DNA from 4 places in the Pelomonas baiyunensis genome. Region 1 is predicted to be linked to each of the others. Evidence: predicted binding sites of a transcription regulator. Region 1 holds the regulator's gene; each other region holds the start of a gene.

Evidence for each region. Region 1 encodes sigma-54, which starts transcription at its own class of promoters, with help from an activator protein. Its sites were predicted from a motif close to TGGCANGNAANCTGCTTT; they were not measured.
Region 2: ACG01O_RS14355 (TorF family putative porin) is a predicted target of sigma-54. The motif match lies at 4,616-4,633, and genes of this name have one in related genera.
Region 3: ACG01O_RS00695 (CmpA/NrtA family ABC transporter substrate-binding protein) is a predicted target of sigma-54. The motif match lies at 4,867-4,884, and genes of this name have one in related genera.
Region 4: ACG01O_RS09920 (PEP-CTERM sorting domain-containing protein) is a predicted target of sigma-54. The motif match lies at 3,472-3,489, and genes of this name have one in related genera.

The regions. Positions count from the first base shown of each region.
Region 1 is NZ_JBIGIB010000004.1:340,323-347,545, reverse strand. Features, by position in the region: gene ACG01O_RS15740 (alpha/beta fold hydrolase) at 1-246, opposite strand, end outside; gene ACG01O_RS15735 (AraC family transcriptional regulator) at 366-1,214, shown strand; gene ACG01O_RS15730 (methyl-accepting chemotaxis protein) at 1,264-2,805, opposite strand; gene ACG01O_RS15725 (hypothetical protein) at 2,896-3,444, opposite strand; gene ACG01O_RS15720 (RNA polymerase factor sigma-54) at 3,673-5,166, opposite strand; gene lptB (LPS export ABC transporter ATP-binding protein) at 5,419-6,204, opposite strand; gene lptA (lipopolysaccharide transport periplasmic protein LptA) at 6,204-6,821, opposite strand; gene ACG01O_RS15705 (thiol:disulfide interchange protein DsbA/DsbL) at 6,904-7,223, opposite strand, start outside.
Region 2 is NZ_JBIGIB010000004.1:30,335-37,557, forward strand. Features, by position in the region: gene gshA (glutamate--cysteine ligase) at 1-598, opposite strand, end outside; gene ACG01O_RS14340 (GGDEF domain-containing protein) at 654-1,784, opposite strand; gene ACG01O_RS14345 (ammonium transporter) at 1,897-3,447, opposite strand; gene glnK (P-II family nitrogen regulator) at 3,485-3,823, opposite strand; gene ACG01O_RS14355 (TorF family putative porin) at 3,842-4,570, opposite strand; gene ACG01O_RS14360 (YifB family Mg chelatase-like AAA ATPase) at 4,832-6,361, shown strand; gene ACG01O_RS14365 (glycine zipper 2TM domain-containing protein) at 6,383-7,030, opposite strand; gene metH (methionine synthase) at 7,156-7,223, opposite strand, start outside.
Region 3 is NZ_JBIGIB010000001.1:164,911-172,133, reverse strand. Features, by position in the region: gene ACG01O_RS00720 (sensor histidine kinase) at 1-917, opposite strand, end outside; gene ACG01O_RS00715 (TRAP transporter substrate-binding protein) at 1,029-2,039, shown strand; gene ACG01O_RS00710 (TRAP transporter small permease) at 2,172-2,726, shown strand; gene ACG01O_RS00705 (TRAP transporter large permease) at 2,723-4,003, shown strand; gene ACG01O_RS00700 (ANTAR domain-containing response regulator) at 4,097-4,714, shown strand; gene ACG01O_RS00695 (CmpA/NrtA family ABC transporter substrate-binding protein) at 5,062-6,309, shown strand; gene ntrB (nitrate ABC transporter permease) at 6,313-7,223, shown strand, end outside.
Region 4 is NZ_JBIGIB010000002.1:763,508-770,730, forward strand. Features, by position in the region: gene prsT (XrtA/PEP-CTERM system TPR-repeat protein PrsT) at 1-2,444, opposite strand, end outside; gene ACG01O_RS09920 (PEP-CTERM sorting domain-containing protein) at 2,622-3,419, opposite strand; gene ACG01O_RS09925 (ABC transporter transmembrane domain-containing protein) at 3,623-5,434, opposite strand; gene ACG01O_RS09930 (acetyl-CoA hydrolase/transferase C-terminal domain-containing protein) at 5,473-7,223, opposite strand, start outside.

The DNA of each region.
Region 1 (7,223 bases):
GGCCAGGAACTGCATCTGCGACTCCCAGCTGTCGGCGTTCAACGGCCAGCCGTGGCTGAACACCACGACCGGGCCGTCCTTGGGGCCCCAGTCCTTCACGTACAGCGGCGTGCCGTCGTTGGCCGCCACGAAGGGGCTGGCGATGGCGGCCTGGGGGGCAGCCGGTGCGGCCACGGCAATGGTCTGGGCGGCTGCGCCACCGAGGGCGATGGTGGCGGCGAGGGCGAGGCGGGTGAAAGCGTTCATGTGGATCTCCAGGGGGGTGACTGAACCGTCTTGCGACAGGACGAACTGTGCGCGCCCATGCGGAACTGAAGATGCCTTAAAGTTCGTTCGACTTTGCATTTGGTACGGGGTGGCTGACCATGGCCGATCGACTTGCCGCGCTCTTCCGCCACTTCGCCGTGCGGGCAGAGGCCTTCCAGGCCGGGCCACTGTGTGGGGTGAACAGCCTGGAGCCCCAGGCCGGGCGGGGGCAGTTGCACCTGGTGCGCGAGGGCGGGGTGGCCGTCTACAACGCCGGCGCGGCCGAGCCGCTGCGGCTGACCGAGCCCAGCCTGCTGCTGTACCCACGCCCGCTGCCGCACCGCTTCGTGACCGACCCGCACTGCGGCGCGCAGTTCCTGTGCGCGCACATGGCGTTCGAGGGCGAGGCCAGCCACCCGATCGCTGCCGCGCTGCCCGACTGCGTCTGCCTGCCGCTGGCTGCCGTGCCGCAATGCCAGCCGGTGCTGGCGCAGCTGTTTGCCGAGGCTGAGGCCAGCCATTGCGGCCGGCAGCTGATGCTGGACCGGCTGTTCGAGGTGCTGTTGATCTGGGTGCTGCGCGAGTTGATGACGCTGGGGCGCCTGCAGTCGGGGCTGCTCGCGGGCCTGTCGCACCCGCGGCTGCGCGGGGCCTTGGTGGCGATGCACGAAGCCCCGCAGCGCGACTGGCCGCTGGAGGCGTTGGCCGAGGCGGCGGGCTTGTCACGCACGGTGTTTGCCAACACCTTTCGGGACGTGGTGGGCTGCACGCCCGGCGCCTACCTGCAGCGCTGGCGGATCGGCCTGGTGCAGAAGGGCTTGCGCGAGGGCCGCGCGCTCAAGCACCTGGCGGCCGAGGTGGGCTACGGCGGCGAGGCGGCGCTGTCACGCGCCTTCCGGGCGCACACGGGCGAGTCGCCCCGGGCGTGGCGCAAGGCGGCGCTGGGGTCCAGCGCTGACGCGGCTTGACCCGCCACCGGCCGGCCTCCGGGCGAGACCCCGCCCGCCTCCCGCCGGCTCAGGCGTTGCGCAGGCGGAAGATGCCCACCGTGCCCACCAGCCGTTCGGCCTGCTGGCTGAGGCTGCCTGACGCCGCGGCGCTTTCTTCCACCAGCGCGGCGTTCTGCTGGGTCATCTGGTCCAGCTGCGTGACGGCCTCGTTGATCTGAGCCAGCCCGCGGGTCTGCTCCACCGTGGCCTGGCTGATCTCGTCGATCAGCCGGCTGACCTTCTGCACCTGCCCCACGATGTCCGTCATGGTGCTGCCGGCATCGGCCACCAGCGTGCTGCCGTTCTCGACGTTCTCCATGCTGGCGCCGATCAGCGACTTGATCTCGCGGGCGGCCTCGGCCGAGCGTTGCGCCAGGCTGCGCACCTCGCCGGCCACCACCGCGAAGCCGCGCCCCTGCTCGCCGGCCCGCGCGGCTTCCACCGCGGCGTTGAGCGCCAGGATGTTGGTCTGGAACGCAATGCCGTCGATGACGCCAATGATGTCGGTGATCTTGCGCGAGCTCTGCGAAATCGCCTGCATGGTGTCCACCACCCGGCTCACCACCTGGCCGCCGCGGTCGGCCGCGGTGCTGGCGTTGCGGGCCAGGTCGGACGCGCTCTGCGCCGTGTCGGCCGTGTTGCGCACCGTGGCGGTCAGCTCTTCCATGGACGAGGCGGTCTCCTCCAGGTTGGCAGCCTGCTGCTCGGTGCGCTGGCTCAGGTCGGTGTTGCCGGCGGCGATTTCCAGCGTGGCCGTCTGCATGGTGTCGGCCGCCGTGCGCACCTCCAGCATGATGCGGCTCAGGTCGGTGTTCACGGCGGCCAGCGCCTGCATGAGCCGCCCCACCTCGTCGCCCGACTGCATGCGGATCTCGCGCGACAAATCGCCCTCGGCGATGGACTGCGCCACCGACACCGCCTCCGCCAGCGGCCGCGTGATGCTGAGCTGGATGCGCCAGGCCACCACCGCGCCCACGGCCAGCGCCGCCAGGGACAGGCCGATGATCAACGCCACCGACGTGCGGTAGGCCGACGTGGCCGCAAGGTCGCGTTCGTGGGACGCGGCCTGGATGGTTTCGATCACCGCATCCAGCGCCTGCACGTGGGCCTGCTGGGCGGGGCGCAACTGGTCGCGCACCATGGCCGAGGCGCCGGCCATGTCGTCGTTCATGGTCAGGTCCACGATCTTCTCGATCAGGCCCTTCGTGCCGGCCAGCGCAGTCGCGGCGCGGGCCAGGGCAGCGCGGGCGGGCTCGTCCTGCACCATGCCGGCCAGCGTTTGCGCGGTCTTGTCGTAGTCCTGCCGCGCGGCCTTCATCAGGTCGAACTCCTTCTTCTTGAAGGCCATGTCGTCCTGCATGATGACGTCGCGGATCGTCACGCTCTGGTAGCGCGCCAGGTCACGCAACTTGCTGGCCAGGCGCTCGGGCGCCTCGCCGGTCACGGCGGCCAAGTCGGCCTTCAACGCGGCCAGGCGGCTCAGGGCCAACATGCTGTCAATGCCCAGCAGCGCCAGCACCAGGGCAAAGCCCAGCACTAGGCGTGGGCCCACTTTCAACGAGGTGAGCATCACGGCATCCTTTCCTCGGGAGGAATCTGTGCCGGCCACGCGAGCGGGCCGGATGGGGTCAGGGTCGGGCCGCGGCGCGGCCGGGGCGCCTTACTTGGCCGTCACGGCGCTGTGCAGCACGCCGATGGGCTTGCCGCCGTCCAGCACCGGGGCCGACAGCTGCACGCTGGGCACCTGGGTGGACGGGTCCGGCTTGACCTCTTCGGCCGCCCAGGCCTGGCCCTTGATGGCCTGTGCGAACACCGGGCGGGCCACGTTGTTCCAGATCAGCGGGCGCACGCTGGCCGCGACCAGATTGCCCTTGTGATCCCGCAGCACCAGCTTGTTGATGGTGTCGTCCTTGGCCTCCCAGTCGGCAATCTGCCGGCTGGTCTTGGTTTTGAGCAGCGTCTGGATGAAGGGATCGGTGTCTGGCAGGTCCACCCACTTGCCATTGCTCATGCCGGGGTCGCCCTTGGCATTGGCTTCCTTCACGGCGGCCACCATGGCCGGGTCGGCCGCCAGGGCCACGAGCTTGGCTTTGCTCTTGTCCACCTTGGCTTGCAGCTCGGCAGGCAGCGAGGCGGACGCCTGGATGCAGGTGAACAGGCCAGCGGCGGCGGCCAGCGCCAGCCAGGAGCGACGTGCGAGAACGGGCATCTTCAAACTCCCTGAATGATGGGTGCCAGAACGGGGTCGACGCCTCGGCTCGGACTTCACGCCGGACTGCTGGGGTTCCGAGGCGGTCTGCGAACGGTTCCGTCACAGGGACTAACCGCATCGCGAAGCGGAGTCTCCGCGCCTGCTCGGGTCAGCGCAAGCGCGGCGTTTGGCGCGCAACGGCGGGGTTCGGGAGTTTTTCTCGTTTGGGCCGCAGCCCGAGGCGGCTTACAGCGCCTTGCGCAGGTTCGCCGGGGCGATCTTCATGCCTTCGCGGTACTTGGCCACCGTGCGCCGCGCGCACTGGATGCCTTGTTCCTCCAGCATGGCGGCCAGCGCGCTGTCAGACAGCGGCTTCTTGGTGTCTTCCGCGGCCACGAACTGCTTGATCAACGCCCGCACGGCAGTGCTGGACGCCTCGCCGCCGGCTTCCGTGCTCAGGCCCGAACCGAAGAAGTACTTCAGCTCGAAGGTGCCCCAGGGCGTGGCCATGTACTTGGCGGTGGTGACGCGGGAGATCGTGCTTTCGTGCAGGCCGAGTTCGTCGGCAATCTCGCGCAGCACCAGCGGCTTCATGGCCAGCTCGCCGTGGGTGAAGAAGCCGCGCTGGCGCTCCACGATGGCGGTGCTGACGCGCAGGATGGTGTCGAAGCGCTGCTGGATGTTCTTGATGAACCAGCGCGCCTCCTGCAGCTGCCCGCCCAGCGGCGAGTTGCTGATGCCGCCGCGCGTGGCGCGCAGCGCGTTGGCGTAGAGCTCGTTGATGCGCAGCTTGGGCGCCACCTCGGGGTTGAGCATCACGCGGAACTCGCGCCCCACCTTGCGCACGATGACGTCCGGCACGATGGCCGCGGCCGCGCCTTGTGCAAAGCGCCGCCCGGGTTTGGGCTCGAGTTGCGTGATCAGCGCCTGCGCCTCGCGCAGCAGCGCTTCGTCGGCGCCGGTCTCGGCCATCAGCCGGCGCATGTCGCGCTTGGCCAGCAGTTCGAGATGACCCTTGCAGATCAGGATGGCAATCACCTGCGCCGGGCTCTTGGGCAGCGCGCGCAGCTGCAGCACCAGGCACTCGGACAAGTTGGCCGCGCCGATGCCCGCAGGCTCCAGGCTTTGCAGCAGCCGCAGCGCAAAGCGCAGGCGGTCCAGCAACTCCTCGCGCTCTTCCTCGTCCTCGGCAAAGCCGGCCGCGATGTCTTCCAGCGGGTCTTCGAGGTAGCCGTCTTCGTTGAGCGACTCGATCAGCAACTGCAGCACCGCGCGGTCTTCGGCCGACAGGTGGTGGCCGGCCAGTTGTTGCGCCAGGTGCTGGGCCAGCGTGAGTTCGGCCGACTCCTGGCTCTCGCGCTCGCCGTCGTCGTCGCCGCTGGCACTGCCGCTGCTGGAGGGCAGCTCGCGGATGCCGTCGAAGTCGTCGCGCTCGGTGCCGTTTTCCCAGTCGTCGCGCTCGGTGCCGCCGAAGTCGTCACCGCTGAGCTCGGCGGCTTCCGGCTCGCCGCCTTCGGGCGTGTTGTCGCTGCCGGTGCTGTCGGCCGGGGCGTTGGTGGCGAGTTCCGGCGTGCTGACGCTGAATTCCTCCTCCGTCTCCAGCAACGGGTTGCTGGCTAGCATCTGCTCCACTTCCTGGTGCAACTCCAGCGTGGACAGCTGCAGCAGCCGGATGGACTGTTGCAGCTGGGGGGTCAGCGCCAGGTGCTGACTGAGGCGGACCTGGAGGGTCTGCTTCATGGTGCAACGTCGCGATGAAGGTTTCGCGGGCCGAGCGCCGGGCCGCGCCCAAGCCGGCCCGCCAGGGCGATGTGCTTGCGGCTCCATGCCGCAAGCATCGCCGTCCCCTCGGGGGCTGAGGCTGGACACATGGCGCCCGGGGGGCGGCATGTGCCTGCCGAAGGGCCGCGACCCAGGGCGCGGCGCGGTCTGCAAGACCGGTCAGACTGGCCCGCGTTCAGCGGGGCAAGGCTGGACGAGGGGCTCATGGCGTCACATCTTGAAGTTTTCGCCGAGGTAGACCTTGCGCACGTCGGCGTTGGCCACGATCTCGTCGGGCATGCCTTCGGCCAGCACGGCCCCTTCGCTGATGATGTAGGCCCGGTCACAGATGCCCAGCGTCTCGCGGACGTTGTGGTCGGTGATCAGCACGCCGATGCCGCGCGCCTTCAGGAAGCCGATGATGCGCTGGATCTCCAGCACCGCGATCGGGTCCACGCCGGCGAAAGGCTCGTCCAGCAGGATGAAGCGCGGCTGGGTGGCCAGGGCGCGGGCGATTTCCACCCGTCGGCGCTCGCCGCCGGACAGGGCCGGGGCCGGGCTGTCGCGCAGGCTGTCGATGGACAGGTCGTGCAGCAGGCCATTCAGCAGTTCGTCGATGCGCGCCTTGGACAGCGGGCGGCCGGCGTCGTCTTGCTGCAACTCCAGCACCGCGCGGATGTTTTGCTCCACCGTGAGCTTGCGGAAGATGGACGCTTCCTGCGGCAGGTAGGACAGGCCCAGGCGCGCGCGTTGGTGGATGGGCAGGCGCTGCACTTCGGCGCCGTCGATGCGAATGACGCCGGCGTCCGAGCGCACCAGGCCCACGATCATGTAGAAGCTGGTCGTCTTGCCGGCGCCGTTGGGGCCGAGCAGGCCCACCACCTCGCCGCAGTCCACGCGCACGTGCACGTCTTTCACCACGCGGCGCACGCCGTAGCTCTTGGCCAGGCCTTCGGCCTCCAGGCGGCTGCCGCAGGCCGCGGCGGTGTTCGCGGGGCTGACCGCTGCCGCGCTCATCACGAGGGCTTGCCCGGTTGCAGCGTGGTGGACGGCTTCAGCGGCAGGCTGGCCGGCGGGGCCGACGCGGCGTCGTCGCCCGGCTGCACGCGCGGCATCATGACGATGCGGGTGCGGCCGTTCGGGTTGGGCGAGGTGCTGCCGCCTTCCAGCGTGAACACTTCGGTGCGGCTGTCGTACACGATGACCGCGCCGGTCACTTCTTCCGCCACGGCCGCGCCGCGCAGGCGCCGCACGGTGGCGTTGCCGATGAAGCGCACGGTCTCGGTGCGGGTGTCGTACTCCAGCTGATTGGCCACGCCTTCGATGGACTCCCCCGGCACGTCGCGCGCCTGGCGGAAGCTCACCGGCTGGCCCGGAGCCCCGGTGGCGAACGCCTGGTGGTAGCCCTCGCGGGTCTCCTGCATGTCGACCTTTTCGGCCTTGAGCAGCAGGCTGCCCTTGGTGATGACCACGTTGCCCAGCAGCTCGGTGCGCTGGTTCACGGCGTCGACGCGCCCCAGCTTTTCCTGCGTGAAGATGAAGGGCTTGAGCCGGTCGGCCTTCTCGGCCTGGGCGGCCGGCAGCGCCAGCGCCAGGGCAAGCACGGGAACGAAGGAGATCAGGTGGCGGGACATGGCGGCACGGAAGTTGCAGGCCATTCTAGGGGCCTGCCGTGCCGCTCAGGCTTTCCCTCGCGGCAAGCCTGTCAGGAATCGTTCAAGCCCGCGCCAGCTTCAGCAGCTGGCTGGCCACGGCCAGGGCCTGCTGGCCTTGCGTGGCTTCGCTCTGGCCTGGTGTGCCGGCCAGGCTGGGGCTGGTGCGCCAGCGGCCGCCTACCACCAGGGCCGGCACTTCCTGGGCGCCGGCCAGCTCGGCCAGCTTGCTGCCCTGCTGCACCTTGGCCTGGATGCCGAAGGAGTTGAAGGCCTGCTTGAACTTGGCGGTGTCCACGCCCAGCTGGCCCACCAGGGCCGTCACGGCGGCTTCATCCGTGGCTTGCACGCCCCCGCGGTGGAAGGCGTTGAAGATGCCGCTGT
Region 2 (7,223 bases), 310 kb from region 1:
CATGCAGCGGCGGCAGCAGGTACTGCTCGTGCAGGCCCATCAGCTGCGGCGGCGTGCCGGCGGCGAGGTCGTTGTTGAGCAGGATGGTGCAGGGGTCGAAACCCTTGATGGTGAGGCGGCCGCGCTTGCGCACCAGCGGCTCCACCACGATCTCGCCGCCGCCCGCGCTCTTGAGCGCCGTGGGCTCGGTGATGGCGGTGTCCAGCGTGCCGAAGCGCACGTTCAAACCGGCCTGCGTGAAGATGCGCGCGAGCGTGGCCAGGTTGTCCAGGTAGAAGCTGCAGGTGGCCCCGGTTTCCGGAATGACGAGCAGGTTGCGCGCCTCGGGGCAGATCTTCTCGATGGCCGCCATGGCCGCCTGCACCGCCTGGGGCAGCATCTGCGGCGTCAGCAGGTTGAAGCCGCCCGGGAACAGGTTGGTGTCCACCGGCGCGAGCTTGAAGCCGGCGTTGCGCAGGTCCACTGACGCGTAGAAGGTGGGCGTGTGCTCCATCCACTCCAGCCGGAACCAACGTTCCGTCGCCGGCATGGATTCCAGGACGCGGGCTTCCAACTCATTGATGGGGCCGTTCAGGGCGGTGATCAGATGGGGAACCATGACCGAATGATCTCAAACTGGGTGGGGCCGACGCACATGGGGGTGGCCGGCGGGATCACAAGACGCCTTCGTCGCACGCGGTGCGCCCGCGCCCGGCGGCCTTGGCGCGGTAGAGCGCATCATCGGCCCGCTGGATGGCGGCCGCCAGCGTCTCGCCCGGCTTCACGCGCACCGCGCCTGCGCTGAAGTCCACCGCAAAGCCCAGGCTGGCCTCGCAGCGGCGGCGCAGGGCCTGGTGCAAGCGCGCGTCCAGCCGGGTGAAGGCCTCGGGCTCACACTGCCGCAGCACCACGCAAAACTCTTCGCCGCCGTAGCGGCCCACCAGATCGCTGGCGCGCAGCTCGCCCTTGAGCACCTCGCCGGTGAGCTTGAGCACCTCGTCGCCCACCGGGTGGCCGCGCTCGTCGTTGACGCGCTTGAAGTGGTCCAGGTCCAGCATGAGCATGACCGGCGCGTCACCGGCGTGCGCCAACCCCAACGCCCGGCCGGCGCGGGTCATCCACTCGCGGCGGTTGAGCAGGCCGGTCAGGGTGTCCAGCGAGGCCAGCCGCACCAGGGCCTGCTCGGCTTCGTCGCGATGGGCCAGCAAGAAACCCATGGTGCCCAGCACCAGGCTGGCGTTGAGCAGCATCAGGTGGGCGATGTTCAGCGGGTGTGGGGCCACAAAGCGTGGATACACCTCGGGCCAGCCCAGTGCCAGGATCGCCCGGGCCAAGGTGAGCCCCGCATTGCCCGCCGCCGCCAGCCCGCACATCCAGCGCCAGCGCACGCGCCCGGCGCCCTGCAGCAGCATCCAGGTCGCCCAGGCCACCTGGGTGGCAATCGTCAGGTTGGTCAGCCCGGTAGCGATGGGCTGGTTCTGGAAGACGAACACATGCACCGCGCCGAGCAGCAAGGGCGGCCACCACAGCGCGCCCGATGGCACCGGCCGGCCGAGGAAGCGACTGGCCGACAGCACCATGGCCGCCGCCGAGCCGCTGAGCGCCATCACACCCAAGGTGGCCAGTGCGCGAGGCCAGGCCAGCGTGGCCCCGATCAACAGGCCGAACCCGGCGGCCTGCCCCAGCAGCATGAACTGCCAGGCCTGCAGGCCACTGCGCGAGCGAACTCCGACATTGGCCAGCAGGGCCAGAAGCATCAGCAGTGCATTGACCAGCACCGCCGACAACAGGGTGACGACATCCATGGCCGTCCAGCATAGCCCGCCCCTGAACCGGCTCTCGCCAAGAAAAAAGCCGCCCGGTGGGGCGGCTTTCACGAAGACCCGCGCGGCTGGGCCGGCGGGCACTTGCGTCAGATCACTTGTGGTACGCGGTCTCGCCGTGCGACGAGATGTCCAGACCTTCGCGCTCTTCCTCTTCGGTGACGCGCAGGCCGATGGTCAGGTCGACCAGCTTGTAGGCGATCACGGAGACGACACCCGACCACACGATGGTCACGCCCACGGCCTTGGCCTGGGTCATGAACTGCGTGGCGATGGAGTACGCGTCGGGGGCGATCATCGAGGCCGTGACCCAGTCACCGACCGCGCTGGGGCCACCCAGGGCCGGGCTGTTGAACACACCGGTCAGCAGGGCGCCGACGATGCCGCCCACGCCGTGCACACCGAACACGTCCAGCGAGTCGTCTGCACCGATCAGCTTCTTCAGGCCGGACACGCCCCACAGGCAAGCGAAGCCCGCCACGAAGCCGATGACCAGACCGCCACCGATGCCGACGTTGCCGGCCGCCGGGGTGATGGCGACCAGACCGGCCACCGCACCCGACGCTGCACCCAGCATGGACGCCTTGCCCTTGAGCAGCGCTTCACCGATGCACCAGGCCAGCACAGCAGCAGCCGTGGCAGCGAAGGTGTTGATGAAGGCCAGGGCCGCGAAGCCGTTGGCTTCCAGGGCCGAGCCGGCGTTGAAACCGAACCAACCCACCCACAGCAGCGAAGCGCCCACCATGGTCAACGTCAGGCTGTGCGGGGTGAAGGCTTCACGGCCGTAGCCCACGCGCTTGCCCACCATGAAGGCACCCACCAGGCCAGCGACAGCGGCGTTGATGTGCACCACGGTGCCGCCGGCGAAGTCCAGCGCGCCCCATTGCCAGATCAGGCCGGCCTTGGCGTTGGTGGCGTCCACCACGTCAGCGGCCGTGTAGGCATCCGGGCCCGCCCAGAACCACACCATGTGGGCGATCGGCAGGTAGCTGAAGGTGAACCACAGCACCAGGAAGGCGAGCACGGCGGAGAACTTGATGCGCTCAGCGAACGCGCCAATGATCAGGCAGCCCGTGATGCCGGCGAACGTGGCCTGGAAGGCGGCGAACACCATCTCGTACATCGGCACGCCCTTGCTGAACGTGGCGCCCAGTGCGAAGGTGCCGGCGACGTTGTCCCAGATGCCCTTCATGAAGAGACGATCCGTGCCACCGATGAAGGCGTTGCCCTCGGTGAACGCGAAGCTGTAGCCGTACAGGCACCACAGCACCACGATCAGCGAGAAGCCGACCATCACCTGCATCAGCACCGACAGCATGTTCTTGCTGCGCACCAGGCCGCCGTAGAACAGCGCCAGGCCCGGCACCGTCATCAGGATGACGAGCAGGGTGGACAGCATCATCCAGGTCGTGTCGCCCTTGTTGGGCTGGGCGGGCGGCGCCGAGGCGGCGTCGGCCGGCGCAGACGCAGCAGCGGCTGCAGCCGGAGCAGAGGCGGCATCGGCCGCCGAGGCCGGTGCGGCGGCCACGGCCGCAGCCGAGGCGGGAGCCGATGCCGAGGCGGGAGCCGATGCCGGGTCTTGAGCCCAGGCAGCCGGCGCGAGCAGGCCGGCGGCAAGCGCGAGGCCGGCGAGAAGCTTCTTCATGGGAGGGTTCTCCAAACGAGGGTTGTGAACGCGCGCTTCAGAGCGCGTCGTTGCCGGTTTCGCCGGTGCGAATGCGAACGACCTGGTCCAGCGGCGACACAAAAATCTTGCCGTCGCCGATCTTGCCGGTGCGCGCCGAAGACTCGATGGCCTCGATGACGCGCTCGACGACGTCGTCGTTCACGGCCGCTTCGACCTTGACCTTGGGCAGAAAGTCCACCACGTACTCCGCACCGCGGTACAGCTCGGTGTGGCCCTTTTGGCGGCCGAAGCCCTTGACCTCAGTGACCGTCAGGCCCTGCACGCCGATGGCGCTCAGGGCTTCACGCACCTCGTCGAGCTTGAACGGCTTGATGACGGCAGTGATCAATTTCATGTCGCGCTCCAGTGATGCTTAGAAAGTCTTCTTCAGGCCGAGCACGAGCGTGGACTTGCCCATGAACTTGCCGTTGACGGGGCTGGCGTAGGCCGTCTTGTTGGCGTCGGTGCCGATCAGCGAGCCGCTCACCACCAGGCCGGAGAAGTCCTTGGCCAGGGTCACCGAGTAGTCGGTGTAGGAGGCGGCGGAGTTGTGCTTCACGGTCTGGTGGCCGATGTGCGGGGCCACGCTCAGGCCATCACCCAGGTCAAAGGTGGCGGTCACGTCGAAGTAGCCCGAGCCCTTGCTGTCGGCAAAGCCGAACAGGTTGGTGGTGCTTTGCGAGTACTTGGCCGTCACGGGGCCGAAGCTCAGGGCGCCGTACACCTCCAGCGTGTTGGCGCTGGGGTTCAGCTTGTTGCCGGAGTACACGTACTGCAGCAGGCCGACGTCCAGCGTCAGGCCCTTGGCGACTTCGGTCTTGTAGCCGCCGTACAGGTCCACTTCCACCTTGGAGTCGCCACCAGCGTCCTTGATCCACTTGATGCTGGATGCCCAGGCGCCCACGTAGAAGCCGTTGGCGGCGGCGTAGTCCACGCCGCCTTGCAGGGCCGGCTTCAGGCGGGTTTGCGAGATGCCGCGGTAGCGGTACTCGGTCACGGCGCCGACGTTGAACGACAACGGATCCGGTGCCGGCTCATCAGCCATTGCGGGCAGAACAACCGCGGACAGGGCCAGGGCAAGCAGCGAAGGGGACAACTTCATGGCGGGGCTCCTCATTCAAGTTAGGGAAAGGCAGTCCGCCAAGTCTTTGCAGCTTCCGTGCCAACAGTCATGCCCGGGGGGCGCGCACGAATCTGGGTCCATCGCGCCCAGCACCCAGGCGCACGCACCAAACTGGACAGACGCACCAGCCTCTCATGCACACAACTGGTGCATCAAGGGGAAAAGCACCCGCCGCACCGCCACCCCCAGCCCTAGACTGCGCCGCCCCTGCACCGTCCCAACGCCCGAATCGCCCCGCCCATGAGCCTTGCCACCGTCCACAGCCGCGCCCTCGACGGCCTGGCTGCCGCCGCGGTCACCGTAGAAGTGCACCTCGCCAACGGCCTGCCCAGCTTCACCGTGGTGGGCCTGGCCGACACGGAAGTGAAGGAGGCCCGTGAGCGCGTGCGCGCTGCTCTGGCCAACAGCGGGCTCGGGTTTCCGGCGAACAAGCGCATCACGGTGAACCTCGCTCCGGCCGACTTGCCCAAGGAAGGCGGCCGGTTCGACCTGCCCATGGCGCTGGGCCTGCTGGCGGCCAACGGCCAGATCGACCCGGCCCGGCTGGCGCGGCTGGAATGTGCGGGCGAGCTCTCGCTGGCGGGTGAGTTGCGCCCGGTGCGCGGCGCCCTGGCCATGGCGTTGGCGCTGCGCCAGGCCGGCGCCCGCGGCGAACCCGCGCGCGAGTTGCTGCTGCCCGAAGCCAGCGCCGCCGAAGCCGCGCTGGTGGACGGCCTGGTGGTGCGGCAGGCGCGCCACCTGCTGGACGTGGTGGCCGCGCTGCAACCCGAGGGCGACGCCCTGCCCCGCGCCACCGCCCTGCCCCGGCTGGCGCAAGCCGGCCTGCTCGACCTGTCGGACATCAAGGGCCAGGCCGGCCCCAAGCGCGCGCTGGAAATTGCCGCCGCAGGCGGACATTCACTGCTGATGAGCGGCCCGCCCGGCACGGGCAAGTCCATGCTGGCCCAGCGCCTGGCCAGCCTGCTGCCGCTGCTGGACGACGAAGCCGCACTGGAATCGGCCGCAGTGCTCAGCCTGGCCGGCCAGTTCGACATCAGCCGCTGGGGCCAGCGCCCGGTGCGCGCACCGCACCACTCGGCCTCCAGCGTGGCCCTGGTGGGCGGCGGCTCGCCCCCGCGGCCGGGCGAGATTTCACTGGCCCAGCATGGCGTCCTGTTCTTGGATGAACTGCCGGAATTTCCCCGCGCGGCGCTGGAAGCCTTGCGCGAACCGCTGGAGACGGGCCGCATCCTGATCTCGCGCGCCGCGCGCCAGGCCGAGTTCCCGGCCCGCTTCCAGCTGGTGGCGGCGATGAACCCCTGCCCCTGCGGCCACCTGGGCAACCCGCTGAAGGCCTGCCGCTGCTCGCCGGACCAGATCGCCCGCTACCAGGGACGGCTGAGCGGTCCCTTCCTGGACCGGCTGGACCTGCTGATCGAAGTGCCGGTCATTCCGCCGCGCGAATTGCAGGACCTGGCTCCGGGTGAAAGCTCGGCCGTGGTGGCCGCGCGCGTGGCCCAAGCCCGTGCGGCTGCGCAGGCCCGCCAAGGCTGTGCCAACGCGCAGTTGCAAGCCGCCGATCTGCCCACGCACGCCGTGCTGGAGCCGGCGGCGAAAGCACTGCTGGACCGCTCGGCCGAAAAACTGGGCTGGTCGGCCCGCAGCTTCCACCGCGTGCTGCGCGTGGCGCGCACCGTGGCCGACCTGGCCGGCGCCGAGCACATCGCCCCGGCGCACGTGGCCGAAGCCATTCAGCTGCGCCGCGGCCTGCCCGGCGCGGCCGGCGCTTGACCCGCAGGCGGCTCAGCCCCTTCAGACGCGGCTGAAGCCGCCTTCCGTCAGGCGCACCACGTCGCCCACACGCAGGCCGGGGTCGGCGCTGCGCTCGAATCGGCGGGTGCGGCCATCGGCCTCACGCACCTGGATGACCCAGACGGTGTGGCTCTTCTGGTTCTTCTCGATCTCGTTGCCCGCATAGCCGCCGCCCACGGCGCCGGCCACGGTGGCGAGCTTGCGGCCATTGCCGCCGCCCACCATGTTGCCCAGCAAGCCGCCCACCACGGCGCCGCCCACAGCCCCCACGCCGCTGGACTGACCGCGGCGCGCCTCGGTGTGCACATCCGTCACGCGGGCGCAGCCGCTGCACAGCGCGGGCTCTACCGGCAGGGGTTCACCGTTCTGCGCCACCGTGGCCGCCGGCGGCCGGCTGTTCGACGTCGTCGCCGGGCCGCGCGAGGCGATACGTGCGGGCGCCGGCTCCACTTGGGGCTGAACGGCAGCCTCGCGCGCAGCGTTCGTCGCCGGCTGCGAAGTGGCCGCGGGCATCGGTGCTGCCGCATCCGGTACCGGCTCACCGCCTTGCGACCGGCCCACGGCGTAGGCGCCGCCCAGCAGTGCGATCACGACGGCCACGCCGGCAACGATCTGGGTGGACTTGATGGGGTGAGTGGCGGTCGACATGGGGCCTCCGGTGTTGTTGAACGACGGGCGTGAGCATGCCGCCGCACCCGGCGCCGCCCTGTAGGACAGGGCCGCAGCGGGAGCGCGCAACTGTGTCTGTTCGTGTCCGTTCGTGTTGGCCGGGCTCAGCCCAGCAGGGGCGCCAGCGCGCGGCGTGCGTCGGCGTCGCTCAGGCCGCAGCGGGCGGCCCAGT
Region 3 (7,223 bases), on a different contig from region 1:
GCCGGCAGGCCCACCATGTCGCAGAAGGTCCGGTTCACGTACAGCAGCCGGCCGTCGAAGTCGCGCGCGCGCAGCGCCACCAGCGCCGAGTCTTCCATCGCCCGCCGCCAGGCGGCCTCGGTGCGCCAGGCCTCCTCGGCGCGCTGCACCTGGCGCATCTGCCGCCGCGTGAGCCAGCTGGCCGCCGCCACCAACGGCAAAAAGCCCGCCACCAGCACCCAGGCCAGCGGCCGCACGGCGTTGATGCCGGGGTCGCGCAGGGTCAGTTCGAGGGCTGCATCGGTCAGCGCCGCCTCGGCCAGCGGGCTGGCGCGCAGCGGGCCGGTCAGGGCCACGCGGTAGCTGGGCCGCGGGCCTTGCGCCGCGCGCAGCGGGGACTCGGTGCTGGAGGCGATCACCTGGTCGGCGCTGTCCACCAATTGCACGTCGTACTTGCGCGCCAGCCACCACGGCACGCCCCGTTTGAGCAGCAGGGCCGGCGGGTAGCGCACCACCAGCGTGCCGTCCGACCCGACGGGGGCCGTCAGGTGCAACGACAACCCATCGTCCAGGCGCGCGCCTTCTCCGCGCCCCGACACCTCGGCCAGCACCCGGTTGCGCGTGTCCAGCCAGGTGACCGACTGCCACAACCGGCGCAGCCCCGCGCCCACCGCGGGTTGGTGCTCCAGTGCGGCTTCGCTGGGCGACTGCCCCACCAACCCTTGCGCCAGTTGCCGCAGATGCCCTTGCTCCTCGGCAATGCGATCCCGCAACTGCGCCTCGGTGCTGAGCGCGTCGGAGATCAAGGTCTGTCGCTGCTGCTCGCGCTCGTCGGCTTCGTTGGCGCGCACCCAAGCCAGCACCCCCATCACAAAAATCAGGGATAACCCGAGGGGCGCCAGCCACAAGCTGCGGGCGAGAAGGGGGCGGGGCGTCATGCCGGCAGTCTAAGAACAGCGGGCGCGCCACGAAATGTGGAACTCCACAACTACCCCGGTCGCAGGCGCGCCGGAAGAATTCACCGCATACCAACCATTCGGAGACTTCCCATGGCCCTGCGCCGTCTCATCCTCGCTTCCGCCGCCGCCCTGGCCACCGTCGCCAGCTTCTCGGTGCAGGCCCAAGCGCCCATCGTCATCAAGTTCAGCCACGTCGTGGCCCCGGACACGCCCAAGGGCAAGGGCGCGCAGCGTTTCAAGGAACTCGCCGAGCAGCGCACCGGCGGCCGCGTGAAGGTGGAGGTCTACCCCAACAGCCAGCTCTACAAGGACAAGGAAGAGCTGGAAGCCCTGCAACTGGGTTCGGTGCAGATGCTGGCCCCGTCGCTGGCCAAGTTCGGCCCGCTGGGCGTGAAGGAATTCGAGGTCTTTGACCTGCCCTTCCTGTTCAAGGACACCGACGCCTTCCGCGCCGTGACCGATGGCGCCCTGGGCGCCGACCTGTTCAAGAAGCTCGAGCCCAAGGGCATCAAGGGCCTGGCCTACTGGGACAACGGTTTCCACATCATGAGCGCCAACAAGCCGCTCAAGAACGTGGCCGACTTCAAGGGCATGAAGATGCGCATCCAGTCCAGCAAGGTGCTGGACGCCCAGATGCGTGCCCTGGGTGCGATCCCGCAAGTCATGGCCTTCTCCGAGCTGTACCAGGCCCTGCAGTCGGGCGTGGTGGACGGCACCGAAGGCGTGCCCAGCAACTTCTACACGCAAAAGATCTTTGAAGTGCAGAAGCACATGACCCTGTCCAACCACGGTCACCTGGCGTACGCCCTCATCGTGAACAAGAAGTTCTGGGACGGCCTGCCGGCCGATATCCGCACGCAGCTGGAAAGCGCCGTGAAGGACTCGGCCGTGTACGCCAACGCCATCGCCAACACCGAGAACGCCACCGCGCTGCAAGCCATCAAGGCCAGCGGCAAGACTGCCGTCTACACCCCCACGCCGGCCGAAACGCTGGAGTGGAAGAAGGCGCTGATGCCGGTGCACAAGGAGATGGAATCGCGCGTGGGCAAGGCCACCGTTGAAGCCGCCTACAAGGCCACCGGCTTCGTCGCACCGAAGTAATCCTGTCGTGCCTCGCGCCCCGGATCGGGGCGCACTGGCCAAGCCGTCCCCGCGGGCGTGACGGTTCAGGCCCCGTCATTCGCGCCGGCCGTTCTGGCCGGCGCAACCACCGTCCCTTCTCGGGGAGCTTCCATGATCAATCGAGTACTCAACCATCTCGAGGAGTGGCTCATCGCCTTCCTCATTGGTGCTGCCACGCTGGTGATTTTTGTCGCCGTGGTGCACCGCTTCCTGTCCGGCATTCCGGTCATCCAGGACTACACCGTGCAGCTGAACCTGTCGTGGGCGCAAGAGCTGTGCATCTTCATGTTCGTGTGGATGGCCAAGTTCGGCGCCGCGTACGGTGTGCGCACCGGCATCCACGTGGGCGTGGACGTCATCCTGCGCAAGCTCAACGGCGGCGCCTACCGCGGCCTGGTGGTGTTCGGCCTGCTGGCGGGTGCCGTGTTCACCGGCACGGTGGCGGCGCTGGGCGGCAACTTCGTCTGGCACATCGCCCAGACCGACCAAACCTCCGCCGACCTGGAAGTGCCGATGTGGTGGGTGTACAGCTGCGTGCCGCTGGGCTCCAGCCTGATGTGCTACCGCTTCCTTCAAGTGGCATGGAGCTTCCTGAAGACCGGTGAGCTGCCTCACCACGACCACGGCCACGTTGACGGCCTCGAAGAAGAAGGGAAGCCGGCATGAACGCCTCCATCATCTTTGTCCTGCTGATCCTGCTCATGCTGACCGGCATGCCGATCAGCATTTCGCTGGGCCTGACCGTGTTGACCTTCCTCTTCACGATGACGCAGGTGCCCATCGAGTCGGTGGCGCTCAAGCTGTTCACCGGCATCGAGAAGTTCGAGATCATGGCGATCCCGTTCTTCATCCTGGCGGGCAACTTCCTGACCCACGGCGGCGTGGCGCGGCGAATGATTCGCTTCGCCTCCAGCATGGTGGGCCACTGGCACGGCGGCCTCGGCCTGGCGGGCGTGATGGCCTGCGCGCTGTTCGCGGCGGTGTCGGGCTCGTCGCCCGCCACGGTGGTGGCCATCGGCTCGGTCATCCTGCCGGCGATGGTGAAGCAAGGCTTCCCGAACAAGTTCGGCGCCGGCATCATCACCACCTCGGGGTCGCTCGGCATCCTGATCCCGCCGTCCATCGCGATGGTGATGTATTCGGTGTCCACCAACGTGTCGGTGGGCGCCATGTTCATCGCCGGCATCGTGCCGGGCCTGGTGCTGGCCTTCCTGCTGGGCCTGACCACCTGGAACATCGCCCGCAAGAACAACTACCCGCGCCTGCCCAAGGCCACGTTCAAGGAACGCCTGGTCGCCTTCAAGGAAAGCGTGTGGGGCCTGCTGCTGATCGTCGTCGTCATGGGCGGCATCTACAGCGGCATGTTCACGCCGACCGAAGCGGCCGCCATGGCTGCGGTGTACGCCTTCATCATTGCGGTGTTCGTCTACAAGGACCTGCCGCTCAAGCGCCTGCCCAAGGTGCTGCTGGACTCCGCCAGCATGAGCGCCATGCTGCTGTACATCATCACCAACGCGGTGCTGTTCAGCTTCCTGATGACCAGCGAGAACATCCCGCAGGCCATGGCCGACTGGATGATTGCCCAAGGCTTCGGCCCGATTGCCTTCCTGCTGGTGGTCAACATCCTGCTGCTGCTGGCCGGCAACGTGATGGAACCCAGCTCGATCATCCTGATCCTGGCGCCCATCCTGTTCCCCGTCGCCATCAAGCTGGGCATCGACCCGATCCACTTCGGCATCCTGATCGTCGTGAACATGGAAGTGGGCATGTGCCACCCGCCGGTGGGCCTGAACCTGTACGTGGCCTCGGGCATCACCAAGATGGGCATCAGCGAACTGACCATGGCCGTCATGCCGTGGCTGCTGACCATGCTGGGCTTCCTGCTGGTGGTGACCTACTGGCCCGGCCTGACGCTGTGGCTGCCGCACCTGCTGATGAAGTAAACCGGCCTGCGCCGACGACAGGGAGCCCGAAGGGGCTCCCTTTTTTTTGCCCCGGGCCCACCCGGCACGGGAGTTGCGTGGCGTGGGGGGAGCATGACCACGCCCCCGTTCCCCCTGCCCGGCCTGCGGGTGCTGCTGGCCGACGCCGGCCAGCGCCGCAGCCCCGTCATCCGCCTGGAGCTGATCCGGCTGCGCTGCCAGCTGGTGGATGTCATCGACCTGATGACCGAACCCGCCGCCCTGCCTGCCGCACTGGACCGCCTGGGCCCGGAGCTGCTGTTGGTGGACTGCGACCAACCCAGCGCCACCCTGCTGGCCCAGCTGGGCGACGCCCTGCAGCGCAGCCCCCGCCCCGTGCTGCTGGTGGCCGAGCAGATGACGCCCGAACAGATGCGTGACGCCCTGGCAGCGGGCGTCAGCGCTCTGCAGCTGGCCGGCCTGCCGCCTCAGCGCCTGGGCGCGCTGCTGCAGCTGGCGCTGGCCCGCTTCGAGCACGACCAGACCCTGCAGCGCGACCTGCGCCAAACCCAAACCCAGCTGGCCGAGCGCAAGCTGGTGGAGCGCGCCCGCGGCATCCTGATGCGCGAACAGGCGCTGGACGAAGAGGCGGCCTTCCAGCGGCTGCGCCAGATCGCCATGGACAGCGGCCAGACCCTGGCAGCCGTGGCCCAGCGCCTGATCGAGGCCGATCAGCTGCTGCGTGCACGCTGAACCCTGAACTGGGGCGGCGCGCACCAAAGCGCATCACCCCGGGGCGCACCAGTCGGGCGCAAGCCGCCCCCGGCAGCCGCCGGCGTGCGCCAAGCGCGTGCAAAACCACCCGCCAGCCGCACCAAGCCGCCCCCAGCGGCCCGCCAACAAGCTGGCACGCAAGCTGCAATGAGGAGTGCGAGGCCTGCAAAGGCGCAGGCCTCTCGGGCCAGTCGGCACTTCACCCGGCTGGCACTTCGGGACAACGGCGTCCGACCTCTCCTATTGCGTCCTCGCTGCAGCAGTGCGGCGCGGGCAGAGCGTGGCTGCGACGCCGTTGCGCCCTGCATGACCCCCAGGAGCCCGTGATGACCGCCAGCCAGAACTCGACCGCCACGCCCCACCTCTCCCGCCGCAGCCTGCTTGCGGCCGCAGCCGCCCTGCCCACCCTCGGCGTGGCCGGCGGTGCCTGGGCCCAGGGCTCGGACAAGCCCGAGAAAGAGGAAGTGCGCATCGGCTTCATCCCGCTGACCGACTGCGCCAGCGTCGTGATGGCCTCGGTGCTGGGCTTCGACAAGAAGTACGGCATCAAGATCATTCCCACCAAGGAAGCCTCCTGGGCCGGTGTGCGCGACAAGCTCGTCAACGGCGAACTGGACATGGCCCACGTGCTGTACGGCCTGATCTACGGCGTGCACCTGGGCGTGTCCGGCCCCAAGAAGGACATGGCCGTGCTGATGACGCTGAACCGCAACGGCCAGGCCATCACGCTGTCCAAGAAACTGGCCGACGCCGGCGCGGTGGACGGCGCGTCGCTGGCCAAGGTGATGGCCAAGGACAAGCGCGACTACACCTTCGCGCAGACCTTCCCCACCGGCACGCACGCCATGTGGCTGAACTACTGGCTGGCCGCACACGGCATCAACCCGCAGAAGGACAGCAAGGTCATCACCGTGCCGCCGCCGCAGATGGTGGCCAACATGCGCGTGGGCAACATGGACGGCTACTGCGTGGGCGAGCCCTGGGGCCACCGCGCCATCATCGACGGCATCGGCATCACCGCCACCACCACGCAAGACATCTGGCCCGACCACCCCGAGAAGGTGCTCGGCACCACCGGCGACTTCGTCAAGAAGTACCCCAACACCGCGCGCGCCGTGATCATGGCCGTGCTGGAAGCCAGCCGCTGGATCGACGCCGGCCTCATCAACAAGAACAAGATGGCCGAGACGATTGCCGACAAGGCCTACGTCAACACCGGCGTGGACGCCATCAACCAGCGCATCCTGGGCCGCTACCAGAACGGCCTGGGCAAGACCTGGGACGACCCTCGCCACATGAAGTTCTTCGACGACGGCGCGGTCAACTTCCCATACCTCTCGGACGGCATGTGGTTCCTGACCCAGCACAAGCGCTGGGGCTTGCTGAAGGACCACCCCGACTACCTCGGCACGGCCAAGGCCATCAACCAGACCAAGCTCTACAGCGAGGCGGCCAGCGCGCTCAAGATCAGCGTGCCCAAGGACGCCATGCGCAGCTCCAAGCTGCTGGACGGGGTGGTGTGGGACGGCAAAGACCCCGCCAAGTACGCCGACAGTTTCAAGGTGAAGGCTTAAATCATGGTGTCCGCAGTGTTCCATTCCCCGCGTGACGCGGCCGCCTCGCCGGCACCGCTGCCCAGCACGGCTGCCACCGCACAGCCAGCCACGCGCCCGGCCGCGCTCGCAGCCACCACCCAGCCCGAGGCGCCAGCGCCCAAGCGCACGCGCCCGCCGTTCGACGGCCGCGGCCTGGCCCTGCGGGTGCTGCCGCCGGTCATCAGCGTCGCGTTGCTGATCGGCCTGTGGGCCCTGGCCACGATGAAAGGCGGCGCCTTCCCCACGCCGGCCGCCACGTTCGATGCCGCCGTGCAGCTGTTCTCGGACCCGTTCTACCGCAAGGGCCCGAACGACCAAGGCATCGGCTGGAACATCCTGAACTCGCTGTCCCGCGTGGGCATGGGCTTCGGCCTGGCGGCGCTGGTGGGCATTCCGCTCGGCTTCATCATCGGCCGCTTCGAGTTCGCCAACCGCATGGTCTCGCCGCTGATCGCGCTGCTCAAGCCGGTGTCGCCGCTGGCCTGGCTGCCCATCGGGCTGCTGGCCTTCAAGAGCGCCAACCCGGCCGCCATCTGGACCATCTTCATCTGCTCCATCTGGCCCATGGTGGTGAACACCGCCGTGGGCGTGCAGCGGGTGCCGACCGACTACCTCAACGTGGCCCGCGTGCTGCGCCTGAGCGAGTGGAAGGTCATCACACGCATCCTGCTGCCCGCCGTGCTGCCCTACGTGCTGACCGGCGTGCGCCTGTCGGTAGGCACGGCCTGGCTGGTGATCGTGGCCGCCGAGATGCTGACCGGCGGCGTGGGCATCGGCTTCTGGGTGTGGGACGAGTGGAACAACCTCAACGTCGCCCACATCCTGATCGCCATCTTCGTCATCGGCACCGTCGGGCTGCTGCTCGAGTGGGCGCTGATCGCCATTGCCAAGCA
Region 4 (7,223 bases), on a different contig from region 1:
CAGGCCAGGTCGTTCAGCAGCACGGGGTTGTTCGGCATCTTGGCGCTCAGCTGCTGCAGCAGCTCGACGGCCTGGGCGGGCTGCCCGGCCACCATCGCGCGTTCGGCCGCGGCCTGGATCACGGCGGTGCTGTCGGGCTGCTTGCGCATCAGCTCGGCCATTTGTTGGTCGGCGGGCACCGTGCGGCTCAACCGGTCCAGCGTCTTGATGATGCGCAGGTTGCCGGCCGGCGTCATGCCGGCTTTCACGGCACTGGCGTAGGCCTTGAGCGCGTCGTCGGGTTTGTCGGTTGCCACCAGCACATCCCCTTCCAACAGCAGACCCATGCCGGCCAGACCTTCTTGCTGGCCCAGTTGGCGCGCCACCGAGAGTGCTTCGTTGGCATTGCTGCGGCTCATCAAGCTGGCCAGCGCGAGGTAGGCGCCTGGGTCGTACGGGCGCTCGGTGATCAGAGCGCGCAGCAGCGACGCGGCTTCGGCCGTGCGGTCGTTGTTGGCTTCCAGCTGCGCCAGGCGCAAGCGCCAGTCCCCGCGCTGGGGGTAAGCCGCCGCGAGCTTGCGGTAGGCCTCCGTGGCCTGTTGCTGCTTGCCCAGGCGCTCGTAGGTGCTGGCTTGCACCTCCAGCACCGCCGCCGGCGCGTTGGTCATGGCAGCGCCCGACTCCGCCACGGTCAGTGCTTTCTCGGGCTGCCCGAGCCGCAGGTGCTCGTTCACCAGCGCCTCACGCAGGTTGGCAGAGTCGGGCACCGCCTTCACGCCCTGTTCCAGCACGCTAAGCGGTGTGTCGCCGGATTTGCCCGCCCCGCCCGTTTGCAGTAGCGAGGCGTAGTCGGCATAGACGTCTGCGCTGGTGTTGCCCGCCGCCACCGCCTTGCCCAGGCGGGCCACGTACTCCTGTCGCTGCTCGGGCGTCTTGGCCATGGTGCCCAGCGCCGTCAGTGCGGCTGGCAGGTTGGGTTTGGTGTCCAGCACGGCGAGCGTGGTCTTCCAGGCGCCTGTGCGGTCGTTCTGTGCCGACATCACGGCTGCGAGGTTGAGGCGCGCCTGCGCGTCTTGCGGCGCCGCGCTGACGGCGGCGTCGGCCATGCGCCGCGCCTGGTCCACGCGGCCCAGGCGCAGGCTGACGGCAATCACGCGGCCGAGCAGCAGGTGATCTTGCTTGGCAAGTTCCGCGGCGTGGTCCAGCAGCTTGGCGGCCTCGGCGTTGTCGCCCGCGGCAAAGCGGGCTTGGGCCAGGCGGATGACGCTGGTGGCGTCGTCCGGGTATTGCGCCACCACTTGGGCCAGCGTGGCCGCAGCGGCTTTCTTGTCGCCACGGGCGGCTTCCAGGTCGGCGCGCAGGCCGAGCATGGTGGCGTCGTTGGGCGCCAGCACCAGGCCCTGTCGCACCAGTTGCGCGGCGTCAGTGAGATTGCCGCTCCGCAGCTGGCCTTGCGCCAGCAGCCGCAAGATGGGCAGGGAGTCAGGCTGTCGCTTGTTCGCCGCCTGCAGGCGCTTGACGGCGCCTTTGACATCGCCGCTGCGCAACTCGGCCGATGCGGCCAACAGCGTGGCCGGCATGTGCTCGGGCGACACCTTCAGCACGCGCAGCGCGGCCGCCTGGCTTTCTTGCGGGCGATCGGCCTGGGCCAGCAGCAGGGCGTCAAGGTAGTGCGTCCAGAAATGATTCGGGGCCTTTTTCTTCAAGGCATCTCGCACCGCCGCGGCTTCACTGAACTTGCCGGCGGCGGCCAGGGTCTCGCCGTATTCGCCCTGCACGCCGATGTGCCAGGGCACGGCATCGTGTGCCTTCTTGATGGCCACGAGCGCCTGTGCAGGGTCATTGGCTGAACTGGCCAGTCGGCCCGTCGCGCGGAACACCCACCACGGCGCGTCCTGGGCTTGGCTGGCCGCCTGCAGCACCTTCATGCCTTCGGCAATTTGCCCTTCGCTGGCCAGCATCTGTGCGCGGGCGAGCGCCACGGCGGGGGAGTCCGCTGCGTGAGCGATCTGCTCCTTGGCCGCAGGCAGGCGTTTCAAGGCCGTCAGCGCCAGCGCGACGGTGCCGCGCAGCGTGCTGTCAGCTTGGGCGTCGCTCAGCTTGCGGTCCTTGAAGTCGCGAACCAGTTTGTCCATGTCGCCGCGGTCCAGCATCACCAGCGCGATTCGCGGCACCAGCTGATTGGCGTCAGCGCCAGCATCCACGGCCTTGCGCAACTGCTCTTCCACCGACGCCAGGTCGTGCGTGCGCTCCAGCGCATTGGCCAGTTGGATGCGCGCATCAGCGGAATTCGGCTGCGCCTGGACCGCGTTCTTCAACTCGATGACCGCGCCGGAAATCTCGCCTTTGGCCAGCAACTCCTTGCCGGAGGCCAGCGGGTCTTTGCGGCTGCAGGCACTCAAGGCGGCCAAGACAGCGACGGAAATCAACAGGGTTTTCGGGCGATACAGGCGGGCGTGTGACATGCGGTGCAACGGTGCAGTGACGACAGCGGAGAGTCGGTTGGGGGCGGTGGGCCGGGTGCGAACCCGTTGGGGGCGTCAAAGGCGCGTCCCCCGATCGGCAGTCGATTGTGATGCCACCGCCCAATGAAAAAAGGGCCGGCAGAGCCGACCCTTTCAGGTGCAAATCGCGCGGGCGAATCAGGCCTGCTTGCGACGACGAGCAGCGGCCAGGGCCACCAGAGCGCCGCCCACCAGGGCGAGGCTGGCCGGTTCCGGCACGCCGTTCGACGGCGGGGGAGCGATGGCGCCGAAACCGTCCAGGTAGACGTAACCTTCGTGGCCCGTGGGGGCGCAGTCGCTGGCCAGCACGGTCAGCTCGAAGGTGTGGCCGGACAGGCTGGCGTCAATCGCCAGCTGTTCGATTTGCCACTTCGGGGTGTAGTAGTACGTACCACCGTAGACGCTGAAGCGCGAATCGACGCCGCCGCCGCCGCCAACGGCGTTGTAGGTGCGCGAGATCAGCAGCGTGTTGGTGGTCTTGTCCACCAGTTGCAGCTTCATGGCAGCCGATTGCTCAGCCGAGTGACCGCCGTTTTCCAGCACCGCCAGCCAGGCGAAGAAGATGTTGGAGTCGGTGTAGTTCGTCACCGTTTGGCTTGCGACGGACACGTAGCCACCGCTGGTGGTGTCCTCGATCCGCAGCGAATACTTGCCGCCGTAAACGGTGTTGGCCATCAGATTGCCCAACAGCGGATCCAGGCCCGGGCTCACGACCTTCGAGTGCGAACCCGCGATGGAGGCGTCGTACGAACTGCCGCCGGGCAGGAACGCGCTCGGGTTGACGGAGCTCAGGTTTTGGTAATTGCGGAAGCCGCCACCAATGGTCCAGCCCGAAGTCGTGCCGGTTTCGAAGTCGCCATTGACGAAGCCACCGGCGTTTGCAGCGGTTGCGGCGGCCAGCATGGCCACGGCACCCAGCAGAGACTTGATGTTCATACGTTGTTCCAAGTTGCCTCTCGTCCGCCCTTCGAACGAGCACGGTGGCAACTAAGCAGCATGCGTGCCAGCTTTTTCAGCTTCGCTTAAGTATTTGTTTTTGAAAGACAAAAGTCGGAAGGGCCGTGGTTTTCCCTGGAGAGCTGTAAGGAAGCCCGACACGATGTCGTGGTTTATTTCACCTTCAATTTAGGGGGGGTGTGTTAGCCGCTGGCTTGGCCGGCGTCAGCCGGCTCCAGCCCGAACTGCATCGCGGCGAGCTTGGCGTAGAGCCCGCCTCGGGCCACCAGCTCGTCATGCCTGCCGATGTCGACGATGCGGCCAGCTTCCAGCACCACGATGCGGTCAGCCTTTTGGATGGTGGCCAGGCGGTGAGCAATGACCAGCGTGGTGCGGTGCTGCATGGCGGCCTCAAGAGCTGCCTGCACGACGCGCTCGCTCTCGGCGTCCAGCGCGCTGGTGGCTTCGTCCAGCAGCAGCAGTGGTGGATTCTTGAGCATGGCGCGTGCAATGCTGATGCGCTGGCGTTGCCCACCCGACAGGCGCACGCCGCGTTCACCCAGGAAGCTTTGGTACCCCTCTGGCAGCGCGCGAATGAAATCGTCGGCAAACGCAGCGCGGGCTGCGGCCATCACTTCCTCATCGGTCGCATCCGGGCGGCCGTAGCGGATGTTTTCCAGCGCGGTGGTGGAGAAGATGACGCTGTCTTGCGGCACCAGGCCGACGCTGGCGCGCAAATCCCGCAGGGTCAGGTCTTGCACCGGTACGCCGTTGAGCAGAATCTGGCCGTGTTGCGGGTCGTAGAAGCGAAGCAGCAGTTGGAACACGGTCGTCTTGCCCGCGCCGCTGGGGCCAACCAAGGCGACGGTTTCGCCCGGGGCGATGTCCAGACTGACGGCATCCAGCGCCGCGGTTTGCGGGCGTGAGGGGTAGTGGAACTGGATGTTCTGCAATGCGACCCGGCTGCCGCCCGCTGTGGCCGGCAGCGCGCGCGGCACCGTGGTTTCAGCCACCGGCGAGCGGGCTTCCATCAACTCCACCAGCCGCTCCGTCGCGCCCGCCGCGCGCAGCACATCGCCCCACACCTCGGCCAGCACCGCCACGCTGCTCACCAGCAGCGTCACGTACACCACCGTCTGCCCCAAATGCCCGGCGGTGATGCTGCCGGCGATGACGGCCTGCGTGCCCTGGTACAGGCCCCACAGCATCGCGCCAAACACCGCGGTGATGATGAAAGCCACCAGCAGGCTGCGCACCTTGGTGCGGCTGCGTGCGGTGTCGAAGGCGGCTTCGCTGGCGCGCGAGAACCGGTCGGACTCGGCCTGTTCCTGCGTGTAGCTCTGCACCACCGTCACTGCGTTCAGCACCTCGGCGGCGATGGCGGAGGTGTCGGCCACGCGGTCCTGGCTGGCGCGGGACAGCTTGCGCACCCGCCGGCCGAAGTACAGCGCCGGGGCCACCACCAACACCAATATGCCCAGCACCTGCCCCATGACATAGGGGTTGGTAATGATGAGCATCGCCAACGCGCCCAGGCCCATCACCGTGTTGCGCAGGCCCATGGACAGGCTGGAGCCCACCACCGTTTGCACCACGGTCGTGTCGGTGGTGATGCGGCTGAGCACCTCGCCGGTTTGGGTGGTCTCAAAAAATTCGGGGCTTTGCCGCAGCACGTGGCGGTAGACGGCGTTGCGCAGGTCGGCCGTCACGCGCTCGCCCAGCCAGGTCACCATGTAAAAGCGCGAGGCCGAGAAGATGCCCAGCGCCGCACCAACCCCGAACATTGCGAGGAAGTGCTCGCGCAACGCCATGAGCCGCTCGCCCGGGGCGCTGGCCGCCATGCCCGCGTCGATCAGGCCGCGCAGTGCCAGCGGAAACGCGAGCGTGGCCAGCGCGGCCAACACCAGGGTGACCAGGGCCAGCAGGATGCGCAGGCGGTAAGGCCGCAAGAAGGGCAGCAGGCCAGACAGGGAGCGGGCCTGCTTGGAGGCCGGACGGGCAGTGGATTCAGACATGGCCGGCAGTGTAGGGAGGGCCGCGCCCGGCCCGCGTCTCAAAAGCTGGCAGCCAGCAGTCGTTTCAGCAGCAGATCGCGCAACCCGTGGGCTTCGGCCAGCCCCAGCCGCTCCAGGTACGCCGGCGGCACCGCGCGGTGGGGGGAAAGGCTGGCCAGTGCGGTGTGCACCAACTCCAGCGGATGGTGGCTGGCGTGCTTGAGTTTGCGCAGCGCCCGCACGATGCGGATTTCGTCGGCATCCAAGTCGGTGCCGAACGGAAAGTCGGGCAGCGCGCCGGCCTCGCGCGCCGGGCGCAGCAAGGCCTTCAGCGCTTCAGGCGTGTTGTGGCGGGCGTGCTCGGGAAGTCGCCAATTCGGCGCCAGCTTGCCGTGGGCCTGGGCCTCGCGCATCAGCGCGTCCTGGAAGCGGCTGTCGGCGATGCACAGCAGGCGCTGGATGCATTCGGCGTCGCTCGCCCCGCGCAGGTCGGCCACGCCGTACTCGGTCACCACCAGGTCGCGCAGGTGGCGCGGGATGGTGCAGTTGCCGTGGCTCCACACCAGGTTGGATTTCAGGCCCGCCGCGTTGTCGTGCGTCGCGCGCAGGGCCAGCACCGAGCGTGCATCCGGCAGCGCGTGGGCTTGGGCCACGAAGTTGTATTGCCCGCCCACGCCGGACACCACTCGGCCATCGGCGGTGGCGTCTGACGACGCGGCGCCCAGCAGCGTCATCTTCATCGTGGTGTTGATGAAGCGCGCCTGGCGCCGCTGCGCGCGCTTCAGCGCCTCGGGGTGGCCTGGGCTGTCGTAGAGCTCGTTGATGACGCCGATGCGGCTCATGGCGATGCCGTTGCGCAGGGCGTCGGGCATGTCGCGCAGCCGCTCGTAGAACGCCCGCGGCCCGAGGAAGAAGCCGCCATGCAGCACGGCCGTGCCGCGCCACTGCGTGCCCAGCGCTTCCGGCGGCAATTGGCGCAGGTCGTTGGGCCAGCGCTGGTTGGCGCACTGCAGGGTTTGGGTGGCGTCGTCCAGCGTCAGCGCGGCATTCAGCAGGCCGATGGCCTGCCCGTGCGTCAGCGTCGTGGCCGTGAGCTGCGGCGCCCAGAGGCCGCGGGCCACCAAGGCGTGTGCAGCGGCGGGCGTGGGTGTGGCCGGCAGCTCGCCACGGTTGGCCAGGGTTTGCAGCCCCAGGTCGGGGTACACCGCGCGGCGGATCACGCCAGCATCCAGCAACTGCAGCAGCCCGTTGACGAACATCTCCGAGCAGCCGTACAGCCCCTGCTCGAACCGCCCAAGCTGCCGGGCCGCGTAAGGCGCCGCGGCATCGAGTGCAGCCAGGGCCTCGCGGAACTGGCTGTTGTTCCGGTCGCGCAGCAGCAGCGCCTGCGCAATGGCGTCGCCCAGCGAGCCGATGCCGATCTGCAGCGTGCCGCCGTCGGCCACCAGGCTCGCGGCGTGCAGGCCGATGGCGTTATCGGCCGTCGAAACGGACGGATTGGGCGGCGCAAACAGCGCGTGATGGCCCTCCGGCGCGTCCACGATCAGGTCGAAGAAGTCTTCCGTCACCTCGGCCGGGCCGGGCATGAAGGGCAGTTCGCGGTTCAGCACCGCCACGGTCAGCAAGGGCCGACCCTGGGCCCGGCATTGCTCGACAAAGTCTGCCGTCAGGTCGGGGTTGCACGACAGTGAGTAGCGCGGGCGGCCGTCAGGCCCGGTGCATACCGCCACCGCTTGCGCGATGACATTGGCGCCCTGGGCCAGCATGTCCCGCACCGCCAGGCTGTAGTTGCTGCAGATGAAGCCTTGCT